2 linked regions of the Tunturibacter gelidoferens genome follow. The protein of the gene in region 2 interacts with the protein of the main gene of each other region in a pairwise test. Links are inferred from orthologs where the notes say so. Each region holds a gene or a part of one and is shown on either strand. Other genes may lie near its edges.

Region 1 (9,127 bases), 2.6 Mb from region 2 along the record:
GGTCGACAACCAGATCGAGGTCCTCCCCTACTCGCCCATGGACGACCGCATCCGCGCCGAAGTCTACAACCGCATCTACACCCAGCCCTCCCTCAGGAAGTACAACGCAAATCAGGGCAACCTTGGACGCGCCATCGGGCCCGGAGCAGGCGTCGCCCTGGCCGCTGGCGGCATCACCAACTCCCCGCCCATGGGCTTTCACGCCATTCACATCATCGTGAAGAACGGCAACGTCACCCTATACGGAGTCGTCCTCAACCAGATGGACTCCTCCATTGCAGGAATGCAGGCAAACTCCGCCCCAGGCGCCTTCAGCGTCGACAACGACCTCATCGTCCAGGGCTCCGCCTCCAAACCAAAAGAGAAATAGAACTACGCCGCGCCCTTCCCGACACGGGAGCCGTTCCCCAAATCCGGCTCCCGCAACCCGTTGCCGCTCCTTTTGTCTGCCGTCGACTTTTTCTTTCCGCTGCAGTTGCCTGTCTTTTTGTTGTCATCCCGAAGGGTCTGCGGTTGCAGTTCACCCTCCCCTCAAAAGACAAAAGCATCAAAAGGACCAGCAGCAGCCCAGCCCTTTTTGTTGTCATCCCGCAGGGATCTGCGGTTGTAGTAACCCTCTTCCACACATCAAAAGCCGAAAGCAGCCGAGACACCCTGCTCCTCACCCATCAAAATCCTGTCAAGCCCCGTAATCCCCTAAGTCATACTCACACAAGGAGATCCACATGGCGTATTAGTTTATGTCTAACCGATATAATGGATCTAGCGACTCAAACAAGCCCCGGCGAGGCCGAGGCTTTCTTATTTCAGAGAGGAAACGAAGGACTTTTTGCTAAACGCTCTCGTACCTTGCGCTCCTAAGGAATTATTTGGCCGCAATCTTTCCGGAAGAAAACGTTTCGCCCATAAGTCCTTTATAAAGACGAATTTGCCCTTAACCCGTTTAGAAACACAATTTTGCAGAAACCCGCTATTGTTATGTATATGAAAATAGGTGACTTGCACCGAAATACCCCCCAGGGGGTACCCACCTCACAGATTGAACAGCTCACGAAGCCGCTTGGTCTGTGCTCTGCTGACCGGAATCTCCGTCTTCTGAGCATCGTCCATCCTTAGCTGGTAGCTGGACTTGAACCACGGTACCACCTCCCGTATGTGCTGAATATTCACCACATACGACCGGTGCGCCCTCCAGAACGTCTCCGGATCGAGCTGGTCCATCAGCTCCTCCAGCGTCCTGCAGTTTGAGTGCCCCTCAACCGCCCGCGTCACCACACTGATGGTGCCCTCTTCGATCGAGGCAAAACAGATCTCGCGCTGATCCACCAGCAGCAAACGGCTCTGCGCCCGAACAATTACCTTGCCCGAGTTGGCCTTCGGTGCCTGCGTCTGCTCCTCGACCAGCCGCAGCAGCGCGTCCAGCTTGGCCCCCGTCTCTAGCGCCAAGCCCGCCGGCTCCGGCGGAGCAACCCGTCGAGCCTGGGCCTTCTCGATCGTCTGCATCACCCGCTTTCGATCAAAGGGCTTCAGCAGATAATCGATAGCATTCACCTCGAACGCGCGCACCGCATACTGGTTGAATGCAGTCGCGAACACCACCTGAGGCATCGGAACCTTACGGTCCAGCAGCTTCTTCAGCACGCCAAAACCGTCAAGGCCAGGCATCTGCACATCGAGGAACACCAGATCCGGCTTATGCATCCGAATCAGTTCCACAGCTTCGATCCCGTTAGTTCCCTGCGCCAGAACCTCAACCCCGCCCGCGCGCTCCAGCAAGTACTGCAGCTCCTGCCTCGCCAGTGGTTCGTCATCGATGATGAGTGCAGTCAGTGACATGCTCGCAACTAGTCACTATATACGCGCAGCCGCGCAGGCGCATGGTCCTCGGCCAGATCGTGCCCGCACTGCGTGCAGTACACATCCGTAATCTGCACCCCGCGGAAGCAACGTCCACACACAGGAGCCAGCTGGAACTGGCACTGCGGACAGAAGTGTATGCTCGAGATAATCTCCGTACTGCAATGCGGACAAGGCATCAGCATCGGCTGTCGCAGCAGGAAGTACACCACCGCCCCGATCCCACCCGGAAGCACCACCACGATCAGCATCCACAATCCAGCCGGCATCCGGCGGCGCCGAACATCGCGGCTCACATACCCCACCAGCAACACGTAGCTGGCAAACGCAGTACCCCACGAGTAACCCATCAGCAGTCGCATCGGGAGCAACTCATGTTTGTGATGCGGCAACACTCCATGGAACAGATACTGCACGGCCCCAAACACCAGAATGGCCAGCACCACCGACCAGGTCGGTATCATGCTCAACTCATCCTCACTCCCTGCCCGGGTGACTTGCGATCGATCTGATCCCTGATTCCAAAATCTCATCATCCAGCCACCTCGCGCTTACGGGCACGGCGAAACAACACCAAAGCGAGCAAAGCCATCGACACAGGAAAAAACCACAAACATAAAACTAAAAACTGATTACTCGCATCCGGAAAACCATTCGACGATACATCGTAGGCGTCAAGCGCGCTCCAGACCGCAGTGCAGATGATTACAAAAAGGGCCGAACAAACGGCCAGTGGAATCCACATGCTTCGAACGCGATTGCGTCGCGCCGCGAGCGTCTTCGCCCGTTCCCGCACCACACGATGAGTCCGATTGACCACCGAGGCGCGAGCACCCATCTGCAGATCTATCAACTCTGCTCGGTGACTCAATCTAGAATCGTCTTGCGGCAAAGAGGTCTCGAGGGCGTTGCTCATATCCCGACCTCCGCAAACGAACGAGAGGATCGAAGCTGCTCCATCTCCGGCTTCAAAGCCGCCAGTCCGCGATAAAGCCTGGACTTCACCGTCGATAAAGGTGCCCGAGTTACGGTGGCGATCTCCTCCAAAGAAAGTTCTTCATAAAAACGAAGAACAAGAACCTCTCGGTAGCTAGGTTCTAGCTTCAGCAAAACCTCCCCTACTTCAGCGCAGTTTTCGCGGGATTGAAACTGCTCGAGCGGTGAAGGTCCTGACATCGCGACCTCAAACGGCCGTTCGTCTTCTTTCCCCTCACCCATCTCGTCAAGGCTGGCCATCACCCGCTTTCGCGACAAGTCAATCACCAGATTTCTCGCAATGGTAAAGAGCCATGTGTCGAACCGTGCTTTGCCGTTGTACTGTGCCCCTCGCAGCAGAACCCGCATCCACGTCTCCTGAAAGAGATCCTCGGCAACTTCACGCTTCCCAGTGAGGAAAAGAAGATAACGGAGAAGACGGTGCTGATAAAGCTCAATGAGTGAATCCAGTAACTCTGGACTCTGCTTCTTTAACCCTTGGGCGGTCGCTGCGTTTTCGCTTGAGACTTGAGCCCCGAGCGTCGACGTCAGCGAGATGGAACCACTTTGCACACTGCTAGAGACGTTCTTTCGGCCTAACAAGACTCGCGTTTTTCCCGCACGGTCCATAAAAGAGAAATTTCCTGTCAGAGATCCTGGAAGTCTATTCGCAGGCCCAACGTTGCTCTCTAGACATTCTAAGGCCTCGCTGCTTTTCTCCTGGCATGGGCGGTAGACTTGAGTGATGGAAGTTCTTTATGGCCTGCACCCTGTCGAGGAGGCTATTCGGTCGGGGGCGCGGGCGCTTGACCATGTCAGTGTGGCACGAGAGCGGCGGGATGAGCGGCTGGAGAGGCTGATCGAGCTGTGCCGGACGGCTGGCGTTCGGGTGTCGCTGGAGTCTCGGGACCAGCTGACCAGGCTGGCGCGGACGGATGCGCATCAGGGTGTGCTTGCGGTGGTTCGGGAGCGTAAGTTCCTGGGGATCGAGGACCTGCTGGCTCCGAAGGAGGAGGGGAAACACAGGTTCTTCCTCGCTCTGGATGGCGTCGAGGACCCGCACAACCTTGGAGCGCTGCTGCGGACTGCGGATGGAGCGGGCGTCGATGGTGTGATTCTGCCGGAGAGGCGTTCTGCTCCGGTGACCGCGACGGTGGCGAAGACCTCGGCGGGAGCTTCGGAGCATGTGCGGATCGCTCGTGTTACGAACCTGGTTCGTGCGCTGGAGCAGATGAAGCAGAAGCACGTTTGGGTTCTTGGGCTGGATGAGCGCGGAACGCCGGATTACACAGAGTATGACTTCAAGGGCGACTGCGTTCTGGTGCTGGGGCGTGAAGGCGCTGGGTTGCATGACCTGGTGAAGAAGACCTGCGATCATCTGCTGAGGATTCCGATGGCGGGACAAGTGTCGTCGCTCAATGTGTCGGTTGCGGGCGCGGTTGTGATGTTTGAGGCGATGCGTCAGCGCCGTCAAACTGCGGCTCCGCCAGCTGCTCGAAAGCCTTCGAAGGAACGTAAGGGATTGGGATCTTGAAGAGTTTTGATGTTGTTTCGGTTGTAGGTCGCCGGCTGGTTCTGGCGGCTGTGTTTGGAGTTAGTTTAGCGCGGGCGCAGGAGGCTCCTCCTGCCGATTCGCCTCCGCCACCACAGGGTAAGGTTCTGTTCGATCGAAATCTGGATTCGCCAGAGGTTGAGAAGAAGGAGAAGCCTCCGGTAAGCCAGGCGGCGGTCGAGGTCAGCGATGCGGAGCGCACCTCGCTCACCTTCACTTCGTACGATCTGGATGTTCATCTGACTCCGGCGCAGTCGCTGCTGGGGGTTCATTCGAGATTCTCCGTGAAGAACTCGGGGAAGGCTCCGCTGACGAGGCTCGTGTTTCAGATCTCGTCGGCACTGAGCTGGGAGAGTTTTGCAGCGCAGATTGAGGGGCGCGTGGTGCCTCTCACTTTCACGCAACATGCGATCGATACTGACGCCGATCACACGGGGAAGGCGACCGAGGCGGTGGTCTCTTTGCCCCAGCCATTGGAGTCGGGGGCGAGTCTTGCGCTGACGGGCTTCTACTCGGGCGAGGTGGTGCAGTCGGCAGAGCGGCTGGAGCGAATTGGTGCGCCGCTCGACCAGGCTGCGAATGCGGACTGGGATCAGATCACCGCGGAACGGACGGCGCTGCGCGGGTTCGGCAGTGTTCTGTGGTATCCGACGGCTGCGGCACCGGTGTTTCTGGGTGATGGAGCGAAGCTGTTCCAGAGTGTCGGGCTGAACAAGCTGCAGCAGGCTGAGGCGACGGTGCATATGCGACTGACGGTGGAGTATGTCGGCGATGCGCCGGATGCTGCGTTCTTCTGTGGGCGTCGGGAGCAGTTGGTGAAGGTGAGTGAGAACCAGAATCTGCCGGTGGCTGAGTCTCCGGGGGTGGCGACGGCTGAGTTCTCCGCGCGGCCGTTGGGATTTCGTACCTTGAGTCTCTTTATCACCGATCGGGCGGGTACTGTGACCGACAACAGCCTGATCTCCGCGGTGACCGACCACTACGATGCACTGCCGAGCTATGGCGCGGCTTCGACGAAGGTGCAGCCGCTGCTGGTCGAGTGGCTGGGAGCCGGTCCGCTGAACGTGCTCAACATCCTCGATCACGACGGGCAGCCGTTTGAGGACGATGCTCTGCTGGTGGTGCCGATGCGTGCCGCGGCAGCAGAGGTGCTGGCTCCTTCGCTGGTGCATTCGTTGAGCCATGCATGGTTCGGCTCGTCGCACGTCTGGCTGGATGAAGGCGTGGCGCAGTGGATGTCGCTGTTGTGGATCGAGCAGAGTCAGGGGCGGGAGGCGGCGGTGAAGCGACTGCAGCAGGAGGCGAACACACTGTCTCTTGTGGAGCCGGGGCCTTCTTCCGGCTCGTCTACCGGAACGTCGTCCAGTTTGTCGGCCGGCTCCTCCGCCTCCGATGCCGGGCAGAGCCTGATCCTTGCGAGTGATGAGGTCTACTACCGGACGAAAGCTGCGGCGGTGCTTTGGATGCTGCGGTCGGTGGTGGGCGATGATGCGTTGAAGCGGGCGCTGCAGACCTACCGGACCGACAAGATGGACAGCGACCCGAAGGAGTTTCAGCGGGTTTTGGAACGAAGCGCCAAGCGGGATCTGGCCTGGTTTTTTGATGATTGGGTGTATCGGGATCGCGGCCTGCCGGACCTTAGCATCGCCAACGTGACGCCTCGTGCGCTGGCCAAGATTGGGGACAAGGGCAAGGGGTTCCTGGTGTCGGTGGACGTGACGAACGACGGGGATGCGGCGGCTGAGGTGCCGGTGACGGTGCGATCGGGGGCGTTGACTTCGACACAGAGGCTGCGTATCGCGGGACGGTCGAGCGCTTCGGTACGGGTCGTGTTCGAGGGTACGCCGGATGAGGTGATCGTCAACGACGGCAGCGTGCCGGAGGTAACGGCTTCGATTCACACCAAGCAGATTGTGGCGCACTGAGTTCTCCTTTCCCGGGAGGGTACCCCCTGGGGGTATTTTCGCGTAAGTTATTTATTTTCATGAGATTGACGTTTTATGATTTTTGCAAATTCTTCATATGAAAAGGGTTACAGCTAAATACGTCTCACCAAAGGGTTTATGGATTAAATGCAAAAACCCCGGCTGCTGGACGGGGTTTTTTCTTTGCTGCTTCCAGTATAGCTGATGGCTGGTAACTGATACGCCAAGTCTATCTTGTTGTGTGGGCTTGGGTTAGGGGTTTTGGAGGCTTGACAGATTTTTCGGCGGGCAGGCGACGACAAAAAGCAAAGGCAAAAGCAGATCCCTACGGGATGACAACAAAAGGACAGGCAACGGCAAAAGCAAAGGCGAATACAGGGATTCTTCGACTGCGTTGCTCACAAAAGCGTGAGCAACTTCGCTCAGAATGACGTTATCTATTGTGGAGGGTGAGACGTAAGAGCAAGTGCGGTACAAAGGGAAAAGCTAGCGATGTGGTCGGGGAACTGGAGGGCGGGGTGAGGTGTCGGTCCAGGTTTGGGGCTGGCCCCAAGGGCGGGAGGCGGTGAGGTCGATGCGGTAGGGGCCGGCTGCCCGGTTGGTGGGCAGGACTTCGGCGAGGCCGTCGCCTAGCTGGGGGAGCGCGGTTGCGAGGGCCATTATGCGTGCTGTGGAGGCCATGCCGGTGAGGTGAAAGGTGCAGCCTGCGGCGTCGAGGTGGCCTTCGAGCGTCGCGGGATCTTTGCCGCCGAGAGCGAGAGAGACAGGCTCCAGCTGAAAGCCATCGGCAGTGGGAGGAGTGGGTTTGTGATGTTTGGTTTGTGGAGTTTTTGGGGCAGGCGCCGTGGTGGAGCGAAAGGCAACATCGCCCGTGACCAGAGAGGTGGGGCCGGCGTGGGGATTGATGAGGCTGCTGTTGCTCAGAAGCAACTCTCCGTGCCAGGGTAACGTGCCGGAGGAGGCGGGAGCATAGGAGAGATTGCCGGTGAGAGCGCCGGCGGCAGAGATGTCGGCGGGGACGCGGGCGCTGGCTACCCGAAGCCACTCGAGGAGCGTTGCGGCGGGGAGGCCAGGGGTTCCGATCTGCAGGTCTGCGGACTTCGGGTTGCGGAGGTCGGGGACAGAACCGGTGAGTGCGACGATGGGCGCATCGGAGGAACCGGCTGGCGGCCAGCTGCAGCGAAGATCCTGGAAGGAGTGGAAGTCGGCGGTGGCAGAGCCGAGGCATTGGAGATCGATGTCCATGGGCTGAGCGGGCACGAAGTCTGCGCGGCGGGTGTCGGTGAGGCGGAGGCGGGCTTGTACGTTGCTGTTGCTGACGGTGCCCTGGGCGTTGGCGGTAAGAAGCATTTCGCCGCGGATGCCGGCGTCGCGGCCAAGGAGGAGGCGGCTGGCTCCGCCGAGCGGCGCGTTGCGCCACTCGCCGCGCAGGCTGATGGGGACCTGATCGAGCGAAGCGGCTCGGCCGAGAGTGCCTTCGAGTTCGAGCGTGCCGGTGTCGGATACGTCGGTGTCGGTGCGGGCCGGACGAGCGGAGAGGCGAAGATGCCATTGCTGCGGGTCGGGGAGCCAGAGGGCGAAGTCAGCTTCGGTGAGGGAGATAGGAGACTTTTCGCGGTCGAGTTTGAGGTTGAGACGCGCCCCAGTGGCTTCGATGTAGGGGAAGCGCGGGGCGGGACCGGCCTTTCTCTGCGCGGTGGGAGCGGCGGAAATGTGGGCGGCGTGGAGGAGGATGCTCTCGAGGTTCCACTTCCCTGCCGCGGTGTGGACGAGGTTGACGCTGGGTTCGGTGAAGCTGATGGTGGAGAACTCGACGCGGCGGCTCCAGAGGGAGCTAAGGCGAAGGGTGGCGCGGACGGAGTTGGCACGGATGACGGGCTCGGAGCCGAAGGCTGGGTCTTCGTCGACGACGAAGTTTTCGAGCGTGAAGCCGGGAAGGGGAAGGAGGTTGAGGGAGACCTTGTCGAGGTGGACGGGGCGGCCGAGGCTGTCGCCGATGCTGGTGGCGATGCGGCGCTGATAGCGGTTAACGCTGATGTAGGGAGGGAGCAGGATGAGCAGCATCACGGCAAGAATTACGAAGGCTAGGTAGAGGAGGCGGCGCAGCGCGTGCGTGCTGAGGGACGGAGCGGTGTCAGCTTCCGCGGCTTCGCTATGGTCGAGGGAGGGCACGTAGTTGGGGCCGGTTTCCTGCATGAGTAGTCGTCTGAGTTACCTGGAGCCAATCTTCAGTTTGCCTTGCTGCGAGAAGCTCTCCGGAAAGCAATCGCGAATCCCAATGCCGCAAATGCAACCGCTACCGGCAAACCATAAAGAAAGGCTGTCATCCCGGCCATCGAATTATGCTGCGGATAGCGCCAGACGGCCCAACGAAGGTAAGCAATATTGAAAATAACGAACGTGCCAGCGAAAGTCGCACCTGCCACAACGCCTGAAAGAACGATCCTTATTACCATGGAATCAGATCTAGTTATCTGCAATTGACCCGTCTCGTCACTTGATGAGATGAAGCGTGCGCTTCCAGCGTGTTTCGTCGAAGATGTGGAGGATGATGTGGCCCATGAAGCCGAGGCGCTCGCCTATGCTCTGCTTGTTGATCTGGTCGGCGGGGGTTTGGAACGACCAATAGACGAAGAGGGGGCGGCCTACGATGTTTTCGCGCGGGACGAAGCCCCAGTAACGGCCGTCGAGGCTTTCGGTGCGGTTGTCGCCCATGGCGAAGACCTTGCCGGGGGGGACGATGAGGTCGCCGTCCTGAATGTGGTTGGTAAGCTCATAGGCCCAGCTGGCGGTGACGTTGCCGTAGTTGTCGGGCGGG
Region 2 (9,005 bases):
TGATCGGTGGTCAGGTTATGGACATCGAAGCCGAAGGCACGCCTCCAACCGCCGCCCTCGTCGAAGCCATCCACCGTTCCAAGACCGGCGCTCTCATCACCACCAGCATTGTCTCCGGTGGCCTCTACGGTCTCAGTCTGCGGCATCGCTCAGCGAGCAGCGGCTACGGAAACGGCAACGACGAACCCGCCACCGACTCAAAGTCTCGCTCTGACACAGGCCGCACCGCCTACGCCCCCTACGCCGACACCATCGCCCGCCTCCGCACCTTCGGCGAGAAGGCCGGCCTCGCCTTCCAAATCGTTGACGATGTCCTCGACATGACGCAAAGCTCCGAAGAATTGGGCAAGACCGCAGGTAAGGACACCGCCAGCATCAAAGCTACCTGGCCCGCCGTCTTCGGCATCGACCGGTCCCTCCACGACGCACAGGAGCTCATCGCCGACGCCTTCGCCGCCCTCGCCCCCTTCGGCCCCGCCGCCGACCCTCTCAAATCCCTCGCCCAATATCTGGTCGAACGAAAAAACTAGAGGTCGACCGCAAAACTGATTAGCGCCGTCGCATTCTGGTTGTTATCCGCGATCTGCGGCCTTCCTTCCCCTGCCCAGGAAAGCCACCATCACCCCGCCGCACCATACTCCTCGTCCGTAACCTTCACGCCCCACGCAACCGTCTTTCCTGAGTCATCCGCCTGCTGCATCGCCAGGTGCACCAGCGTGCGTCCGGCCTGCGCGCCATGCCAATGATTCTCTCCTGCCCCAATCACAACCACGTCTCCAGGATGAATCGCCCGCGCCGCCTCCCCCTCAAGCTGCACCCACCCCAGGCCAGAGATCACCTCCAACACCTGCACCACCGGATGCGTATGCCACGCCGTCCTCGCCCCAGGGGAAAACGTCACGCGAGCTGCCTGCAACCGCGAAGGCGCAGCCGGCTCCGCAATTCCGTCCACCCATACATCTCCAGTGAACCAAGCCTCCGGACCCCTCTTGCTTCCTCTCTCACTGCCCGTCACAATCTTCATCTCGCCACTCTAGCACTTCTCGACTCGACACTCAGCGGGGACGCTATCATCGAAGATGATGCTCACCGAACCCGACATCCTTCAGGCCCTCCGCGACTGTTACGACCCCGTCCTGCCCTGCAACGTCGTCGACCTCGGTCTCATCCGCTCCATCACCATCACCCCCGACGCCGAAGCTCCCGGCGCAGGAATACCAGGCATCCCACAAAAACACATCGTAGAAGTCTCGCTAATCCCGAGCCAAACCGACGAAGCCGCCAACGCCCAACTCAGCGCACAAATCTTAAACCGCCTCGCCGGCCTTGAAACAGTCAGCCGCACCACCGTCACTCTCCTCAACACGCCCATCTGGACACCCCTTAACATCACTCCCGCAGGCCGCAAAACTTTAGGCCTTAACGGCAATCCGAACCTGATCCAAATCCGCTAACATGCCCATGCGCAAATCAAAGTCTGCCTTGGTCATGCCTGCATCTTCTCCACCCCAGCATCCCTTCGATCAAATCCACGGCGTAGAGACCAGCGGCCTCATCGCCGCAGGCAACCTCACCACCGGCCACCCAAACGATGCCCACGTCACCGCCTACTACGGCGTCGCCCCCAGCATCCTCCGCACCCTCATCGGCCTCTGGCGCGACACTAATCCACCGCACCCCATCCACCACTACACATTCGTCGACATCGGAGCCGGCAAAGGCCGCGCCATGCTCGTCGCCAGCGAGCTGCCCTTCCATCAGGTGATCGGCATCGAACTCAACCCCAGCCTCGCCGACACCGCCCAACTCAACCTCGAGCACTGGCGCGCCTCCCACACCGTCGACTCCACCGCGCAGCCCCTCGCCCCCATCCGCCTCCTCGAACAAGATGCCCTCACCTTCGACTTTCCCCGCGCCCCCACTCTCGCCTTCCTCTTCCACCCCTTCGAAGCTCCCGTCCTCAAGCTCCTCCTCCGCCGCATCGAAACTCAATTCGCCCCACGCCGAGGAGCACCCACCCCTGCCTTCGACCTCCTCTACGTCAACTCCGAGTGCCGAGCCATCCTCGACCACCATCCAGCCTTCACCAGACTCTTTCTCGGCCCTGTAGCCATGTCCCCCGAGGACCACGCTGCCGACCTAGCCGCCATCGCCCAGCAAAAAGAGTACGGCTCCACCGGCGACGAGGAGTGCGCCATCTACCGCCTCACCGGCCGCGAGAAACAACCCGCCTGAGTCAGAACGACTCCCGGAGCGCGACCCTAAGCCGCGCCCCGGGAATCGTAGTTTGCTGCTGATCAACCTGCCGCCATCAGTGTCCCGCCGGGTAAGAAGGTGGCTTCGGCGGTCCACCAGGTACATTCAAGTAAACGCTTGGTGCATTGGTAAGCGCAGTCTGCAGCGAATACGCCGTCAACCCAGCTCCAGGCGACAAGAACGGCGTCAGCGCAGCTACAGCAGACCTCTTGCCGTTGTAGACCGTTGTCAGTAAATCCGTACGTTCGTAGTTCGTGTTGTTAGCCGGATTCTGATTCATCACCACTCTGCCCAGCACACGATGCTCCGCCTCCACGCCCATGATCGAGGCAGCCACCTGCGCAAAGTACTCCAGGTCCCGCGCCGTATAAGCAGCCCCGCTAGCATCGCGCTCAATAACCAGACCACCTCTCGTATCCGACGCCATCTGCGCAAACTCGATCGTAGCCATAAGGTAAGCCGCAATAAAAGTATTCTCCAGAGTATTCAGAACACTGATGAAGGCAGAAAGTGTATCGAACGTTCCCGTCGGCAGATAAAACGTCTGGATCGGATCGGTCGTCGAAGACGTCTTCCCAATCAGAGAACGAAGCAGATCGGCATGCTGAATCTCTTCGCTCAACGCAGCGCGAAAGTATTCAACGTTGCCCAGGTTACCGGTCGGCTCCACATGCGTCGCCGTCCCGCCAGGTCCGGCAAGGTTCGGATCCATAACCACAGGACCCACCAGACCGTTGTAATAGAACGTACTCGCCAAGTCCTCGGCAATCAGAGCTGCAGTAAAGATCTCCTGCGCCGTATCGCCACTCTGGTTATCAACACCTGGAGTCTGCGCACGAAGAGGCGTGCCCGGAAGAAACGCCGCTGCTGTTGCAGACAAGCCGAACAACCCAGCACGGGTAACGAACGAACGACGCGGCAACGAGCCCCTTACAGGCTCGACAAGACTTTTTCCATTCATGACTTTGGCCCTCCTGAGGCCACAAAACCCTACACACTTTGTCGACTTGAAAGCTGGCCTGTACTGCGATCGAGATGCGGAAGGAGGAAGGTTGCTCGGAGAGAAACGGTGGAGACGATCCTGAATCGTGCTACTCGGTACTTTCAAAACGTGACCGGAAGCAACTTGGATGGCCTTCAATCATTAATTTTTGTCTGCTAAGTAAGTGAAGTTGCAACATCTTGCACACACAATTCAAGCCGTCTTGAACACGGGCTCATCGGATCGATCCAATGGTTAGATCTGAGCTTCCGCCTCCAACGCTTCCCACCGCACACCGCAAGCCGCGCCTGCGATCCCCACAATCCTTACTTAATGTAATACCCCGCCACCCGCCAAACCTTATCCTTCTCCCGGCTCATAATCACAGTCTCCTGCGCTGTAGGTTTGTGGTCAAAGCTAGTCTCATAGAGAATCACGACGTACTCGCCAGAAGGAACTCCCGGTAGCAACGTCGTATACGAAGCGCTTTGCAGCTTCCTGCTCTCTAGCTTCCCCATCGGATCATGCACAGCCTTCATCGAGGACTCAAACTTCTCCATCGTGACAGCGTTCTTTACCATCTGCGACGCCTCAGTCCAGCACTCTGCATACTTGCCGGCATCCAGCTTTGTCATCCACTCTTCCGCATCACGCGCCGCAAGTTGAACCGCATCCAGTTGCGCCTGCGGAGCGTGTTCCTGCATCGCAAAACTCAACTGTCCTCGCGTCGCTCCCACCACGACACATACTGCCAAGACGATCCTCGAAACTCTACGCATGCAAGGCCTCCCGCTGATCGAAATCCTAGATTGACTTCAAACAAACCAATCGTATTACGCCTTGCCACCGTTTCCAACTGAAGCGTCACAGACAACTGCTCTACGCCTTCACCCGCACATAAAACATCCGCTCATCCCCACCCGCATGTTCAATCACGATCTCCCCATCGGCCCGCTCCACGACACTCGGAAACTTCTCGCCCCACTCCACCAACACCAGCGCATCCGGCTCCTCGCTCATCTCTTCCAGTCCCAGCGTCAACAACTCCCGTTCCGTCTCCAACCGGTAAAGATCCAGATGAAACAGCCGGACCTTCTTTCCTGTGTACTCGTGCACCAGCGTAAAAGTAGGACTGGTCACATCCTCTTCTGACGCCGCTCCAAGGGCCGCAGCAATCCCCTTCACCAGCGTCGTCTTGCCCGCGCCCAAATCCCCTCGCAGCACAAACATCTTCGGCACAGGCAGCAACATCTCTACTACCCTCTCCCCCATCGCCAGCGTCCCCGCAGCACTCCGCGTCTTGAACCGTTTCTTCTCCCGCAATTCCAAGCTCACCCTTCTTGCCTCCGCCCCGTATCGTTCTTCATCTTCTCATTTTGAATGGACCATTCTCCTCCATCCTGCCGCATTTCCCTCGATACAAGATCACTACATTGCGTTCAAAATTTCGCCAGATATTTTCGGGGTGGAAGCCAAGCGAAAATTCATATTTGGCTCTTCTAGGTGGACTATAAAATCTTCTGTCAACACTCGATCCAAGTCGAATTTTGATCGATGAGGCAGTCGGAGTTTATCGACGATATTCGTTTACCGGCGTTCCCGAGCGATCATTTCACACAGACACTCACCTCTGTCGTTGCCGTGACTGAACCGCTTGTACCCGTTACCGCAATAATATAGTCCCCGACGGTCGTACCTGAATTTGTTGTGCCGGAGCCGGTGGGTTCCATGACTGGATTATTGATCCCGCCGCACCCGGTGGCAGTTCCGGAAACGATAGCGACTACCATCATCGGAAGTAGTGTTTGCCATCTCCATCGGATACGCCGCCGAAAAAAAACTAGAACAGCTACGGCGATGCTGTTGTAGAAGACTGAGAGTTGCTTCAGGGTGCTCAGCAACGTGGAAGCGGATGCAGTGGTGCTGATAACGAGTGTTGCTCTCGCCGCTGTCTCCAACCACACAGTATTAGGTGCCGCAATCTTGCAGCTAGGTTGGTAAGCTGATGCTTCGGCACTGATGACAGCACATGTCAATGCCACACTCCCACTAAATCCTTCGTTTGAAAGCACGGTGATGGTCGAATTTGCAGATGCTCCAGCAGCGACGCTGACTGGCGTGCTGGTTAGCGTGAAAGTTGGTGGAGCGCCGAGGGGCGATGCGGTGACTGTGTAGGTCCCGCGCGACAGATTGCTAAAGGTGGAGACGCCAGTCTGGTCCACGCCTCCCAACGTAATCTCCTTCTTGCCAACAAATACGGGGGCGAAAGAAACTCTGAAATAAGCAATAACGTAGTTACCGAAGGTGGTCGCATAAGTCCCTGTACCAAACAACGTGCATTGACTATTACTAAGGACGGCAGTTGATCCGGATGTTAGTGGCGAGCCATAGTTGGTGCCAGCGTCGTTTACAAGAAAAATGTCAGTCGAGCCAGGGTCATAACGCAACTTACATGCGTTGGCGGCGAGGGTGTTATTGCCTGAACTCTTCAGATTCAAGAAAACGGATTGAATTTGAGAGGTTACGTCTGAATATATCGCCATAAATGTCTCCTCTGAACCACTACCGGAAGAAGGCGAAATAAATACCGAGGACACACTGGCGGTGACGTTATAAGTTCCGACTTGTATCGGTGGATTTGTATCTCCCATCCATCCTTTACTATCAGCAGACAGGTATAGTTGCTTAGCCCCCCTGAATGCAGCGGAAAACGCTACAAAAAATCTAACCGTCACACTGTCGCCGGAGATGGTTGCGGAAGATAGACTGGCCAGCACCGAGCACTGAGAGTTGCTAACACTTTGCGCAGTTTCAGCGGTGGCGGTGGTCGAGAGGAATTTACCTCCCGAGTCTTCGGCGAGCTGGATGACACCTGAACTAACGTTGTAGGTCAAAATGCATTGATCTGACGACCACCCTCTCTTACTCCCCGGAGCAACACCGTTCATAATAAAGAGAGAAAACGACTGCCCATCCGTTACACCTCTGGGAACGAAGTAGGTCGCCACAAATACCTGCTCTGAGCCATTACCGAACGACGGAGAAAAAGACACGAGATTAACGCTTTGAGCTCTCAGAGCGATACTCGCACCTAATCCCACAAATAGAAGCGCGAGCACCTGACCTAGCCTCAACCTAGAGCGAAACGATGCGACGCCTACGAGATTGAAACGAATCATGTCGATCCTCCGAGATTCGCGAAAGAACAAGCACGAGTTTGCACGGCTACTGTTTGCTCGTGGGATTCTGGGGCGCACAGGAACTAGTCGCCTCGCTCCCCAGCCAATAGTCAAGCTGATCGTTCGTGCTCCGTTACAAATGATCGGCTTTTACTCCCGCACAGAAATAGCAATGCGACGCGAACATCCACAATCCTGCCAATGACCTCGCTCAGCCATCAAAATGTGTTCTCCCTGCACCCTCAGCCAACCTCTCACTACTGTTTGAGGTAAGCGATCAAGTCCCGCCGCTCTTCTGCCTTGGGAACGCTAAAGCTCATATTGTTGTCCGGAACCATCAAATCGGGATCGCTCAACCACTTCTCCAGGGTCGCATCGTTCCAAGTCACGGCAGAATTTTTCAAGCCCATGGAATAAGTAAATCCCGCAATGATCCCGGCCCTTCTGCCATACACTCCGGCCAACCTCGGTCCCTCCCGGTCGACAGCCATCGCATGGCAGCCTGTGCACCGCTTCTCAAACACTGCTTTACCCCGCACCGCATCGCCATCCCCAGCCAATGTCGCCTCGCTCCCACCCGAACTCTTGCCGAGCATAGACAGCGTTTGCACATCGGCCTTGGAAAGCTTTGCATTCCAGTGCAGCAACCGATACTGCAGCGGAGGCATTTCCCCGCTCTTTGCCTCTTCGAAGATCTTCGCAGTCAAAACCTCCTGCTTATCCGCCGGCATCTGCTCCCAGTATGAGAGGTCCATCTTCTTGCGTGCCTCGATGATGTCGCGCTCGATCAGCCACGATCCTGGAGCGATCCGCGCATATACTGGCCAGCGAGTCTCGCTCGAGTGGCAGTCCGCACACTTGTTCACCAGCACCGCCTTTGCGTCTGCCGGCATAGTCGCACCCTCCAGCAGCGTGCCGAGCCCCTTCGCCGGCTCGACACGCGGATTCCCAAACGGATGAACATACCCCAAAGCAACTACTACGGCTACGGTCAATGCCGCAGCAGTCCACGGGCGCACTAGACAGTCCCCGCCAGGTTCGTGTCGACAATAGCCAGATGAGTATGTCCTCGAACGACCTTGACTTTGGTCACTCCAAGCACACTCTCCAGCTTGCCCGCTGGAACCATCATCGGCCCTGGGTTCGGCGCTGCTCCCGGTGCAGGCTGCGGAAACGCCGTCGCCATTGCCGTGTGGAAGGCCACATTGCCTTCAACCTTTTGCACCACCTGGTGGATGTGACCGTTCAGAACCGTCACCGAACCAAAGGGCTTCAGCATGGCCAGCGCCTGCTCTCCATCCTTCGTGCCCCATCCCCACTTCTCATAGACCATCCACAAAGGAATATGCGCGAAGACCACGATAGGGGTCGAGTGGCTCAACCCGGCCAGGTCAGACTTCAGCCACTTCAATTGGTCATCGCCCATATTCCCCATCGCATCTACTTGCACGCAGTTGTTCAAGCCTACAAAGTGAACCCCTTTGTGGTTGTAGCTGTACCAACCATTGCCCACAGTGCCCTTGCCAAAACGTTGTTTGTACTGCGCACCATCGTCGATATAGTCGTGCTCTCCCGGCACATAGAACACTTCGTTCTTGAACCCTTTAATGACCTGCGACGCGGTATCGAACTCCGCTGCTTTCGAATTCTGCGTGATGTCGCCGGTGTGAAGCATGAAATCGGGGGCCTTCATGCCGGCAGGCACAATATTGGCCCTGTCAATCGCCTTCTTCAGCGTTCCTGTTACATCCGGGTTGGCACCTTTATTGAAACCAATGTGGCTGTCGCTAATCTGCACAAAGGAGAAGTCTTCCACCTTACCAACCCCAGCAGCAGCACCACCCTTCATCGTCTGCGCTAACAACGTCGAAGTTGGCACGCCGCCAGCCATCGACCACAGGAGCCCTGTGCCGGCCCATGCCATACACCCTAAAAAATTGCGCCGATCGATGCCATCTCCCGCGGATCGCGCAGCACCCTGGTCTGCTCGCATTACTTCGTCTTCTTTGAACCGACTCATATCAAGCTCCGTTTGTTTTTGATCGCCAACACCCTCCTAAACTGGCGAGACGCGCGTTTATTCCCGTCCGTCCAAAAAAAAGCGCGAGGAATAATCCGTCATCATTATGGTTAGCAAAGATGTCTGTTTGTCTGCTGTAGCCGAGGGACGGCAAGTCTCGCGCTCATTTCTAGAACGCTGTAAATCCCATGGAATAAATCCGCCTCTCATCTTTAGTTTGAGGAGTGATACAAGACTTCTCTTCAGCCAAGGTTCCGACATGCGTTTTCGCTACCAATCCTTGATATTCGTCTCATGCTGATCCTCACACCATGACCCCTGAAACCGTACACAACGCCCGTTCCTCCATCCCCCGGGCATCCTGCTCGCCTGACTTTGCTATGATCCTCAAAGCTGCTGAGCCTGGTAGTCGTTGGGATCAATCCTGGTCTGGGTCCGCCCCCTGGACCGCAGTCCATAACCCCAGCCAGCTCGAGGCAAACCGCACCATGCTCTCTGAAAACACCCGCAGCGCAGACTTCGAGCGACTCGCGCTTCCTCTCTTCGCATCGCTCTACAACCACGCCTT

The links.
Region 1: the proteins of tsaE (region 2) and rlmB interact in binary tests that used the Escherichia coli proteins (3 or more experiments, as listed by UniProt). The link is inferred for Tunturibacter gelidoferens from one-to-one orthologs.

Annotation. Positions count from the first base shown.
Region 1 is NZ_CP132938.1:1,923,570-1,932,696, reverse strand. The notes cover bases 2,541-5,471. They hold rlmB (23S rRNA (guanosine(2251)-2'-O)-methyltransferase RlmB), read left to right. Parts: upstream 2,541-3,577; coding sequence 3,578-4,366; downstream 4,367-5,471. Other genes in these bases: RBB81_RS08630 (M1 family aminopeptidase), read left to right, coding at 4,363-5,471; RBB81_RS08640 (RNA polymerase sigma factor), read right to left, coding at 2,770-3,462; RBB81_RS08645 (hypothetical protein), read right to left, coding at 2,541-2,773. In the rest of the region: RBB81_RS08660 (BON domain-containing protein), read left to right, coding at 1-370; RBB81_RS08655 (LytR/AlgR family response regulator transcription factor), read right to left, coding at 1,033-1,836; RBB81_RS08650 (zinc ribbon domain-containing protein), read right to left, coding at 1,845-2,321; more of RBB81_RS08645, read right to left, coding at 2,390-2,540; more of RBB81_RS08630, read left to right, coding at 5,472-6,309; RBB81_RS08625 (AsmA family protein), read right to left, coding at 6,796-8,505; lepB (signal peptidase I), read right to left, coding at 8,803-9,127. UniProt on the Escherichia coli protein: Specifically methylates the ribose of guanosine 2251 in 23S rRNA.
Region 2 is NZ_CP132938.1:4,545,533-4,554,537, forward strand. Bases 2,815-5,623 are described here. They hold tsaE (tRNA (adenosine(37)-N6)-threonylcarbamoyltransferase complex ATPase subunit type 1 TsaE), read right to left. Parts: upstream 4,511-5,623; coding sequence 4,118-4,510; downstream 2,815-4,117. Other genes in these bases: RBB81_RS19630 (ferritin-like domain-containing protein), read right to left, coding at 2,815-3,217; RBB81_RS19635 (DUF4019 domain-containing protein), read right to left, coding at 3,565-4,017; RBB81_RS19645 (hypothetical protein), read right to left, coding at 4,846-5,623. Also shown: RBB81_RS19610 (polyprenyl synthetase family protein), read left to right, coding at 1-530; RBB81_RS19615 ((R)-mandelonitrile lyase), read right to left, coding at 620-1,024; RBB81_RS19620 (metal-sulfur cluster assembly factor), read left to right, coding at 1,080-1,454; RBB81_RS19625 (class I SAM-dependent methyltransferase), read left to right, coding at 1,489-2,235; more of RBB81_RS19630, read right to left, coding at 2,312-2,814; more of RBB81_RS19645, read right to left, coding at 5,624-6,417; RBB81_RS19650 (heme-binding domain-containing protein), read right to left, coding at 6,675-7,436; RBB81_RS19655 (metallophosphoesterase family protein), read right to left, coding at 7,436-8,437; RBB81_RS19660 (RNA polymerase sigma factor), read left to right, coding at 8,749-9,005. UniProt on the Escherichia coli protein: Required for the formation of a threonylcarbamoyl group on adenosine at position 37 (t(6)A37) in tRNAs that read codons beginning with adenine.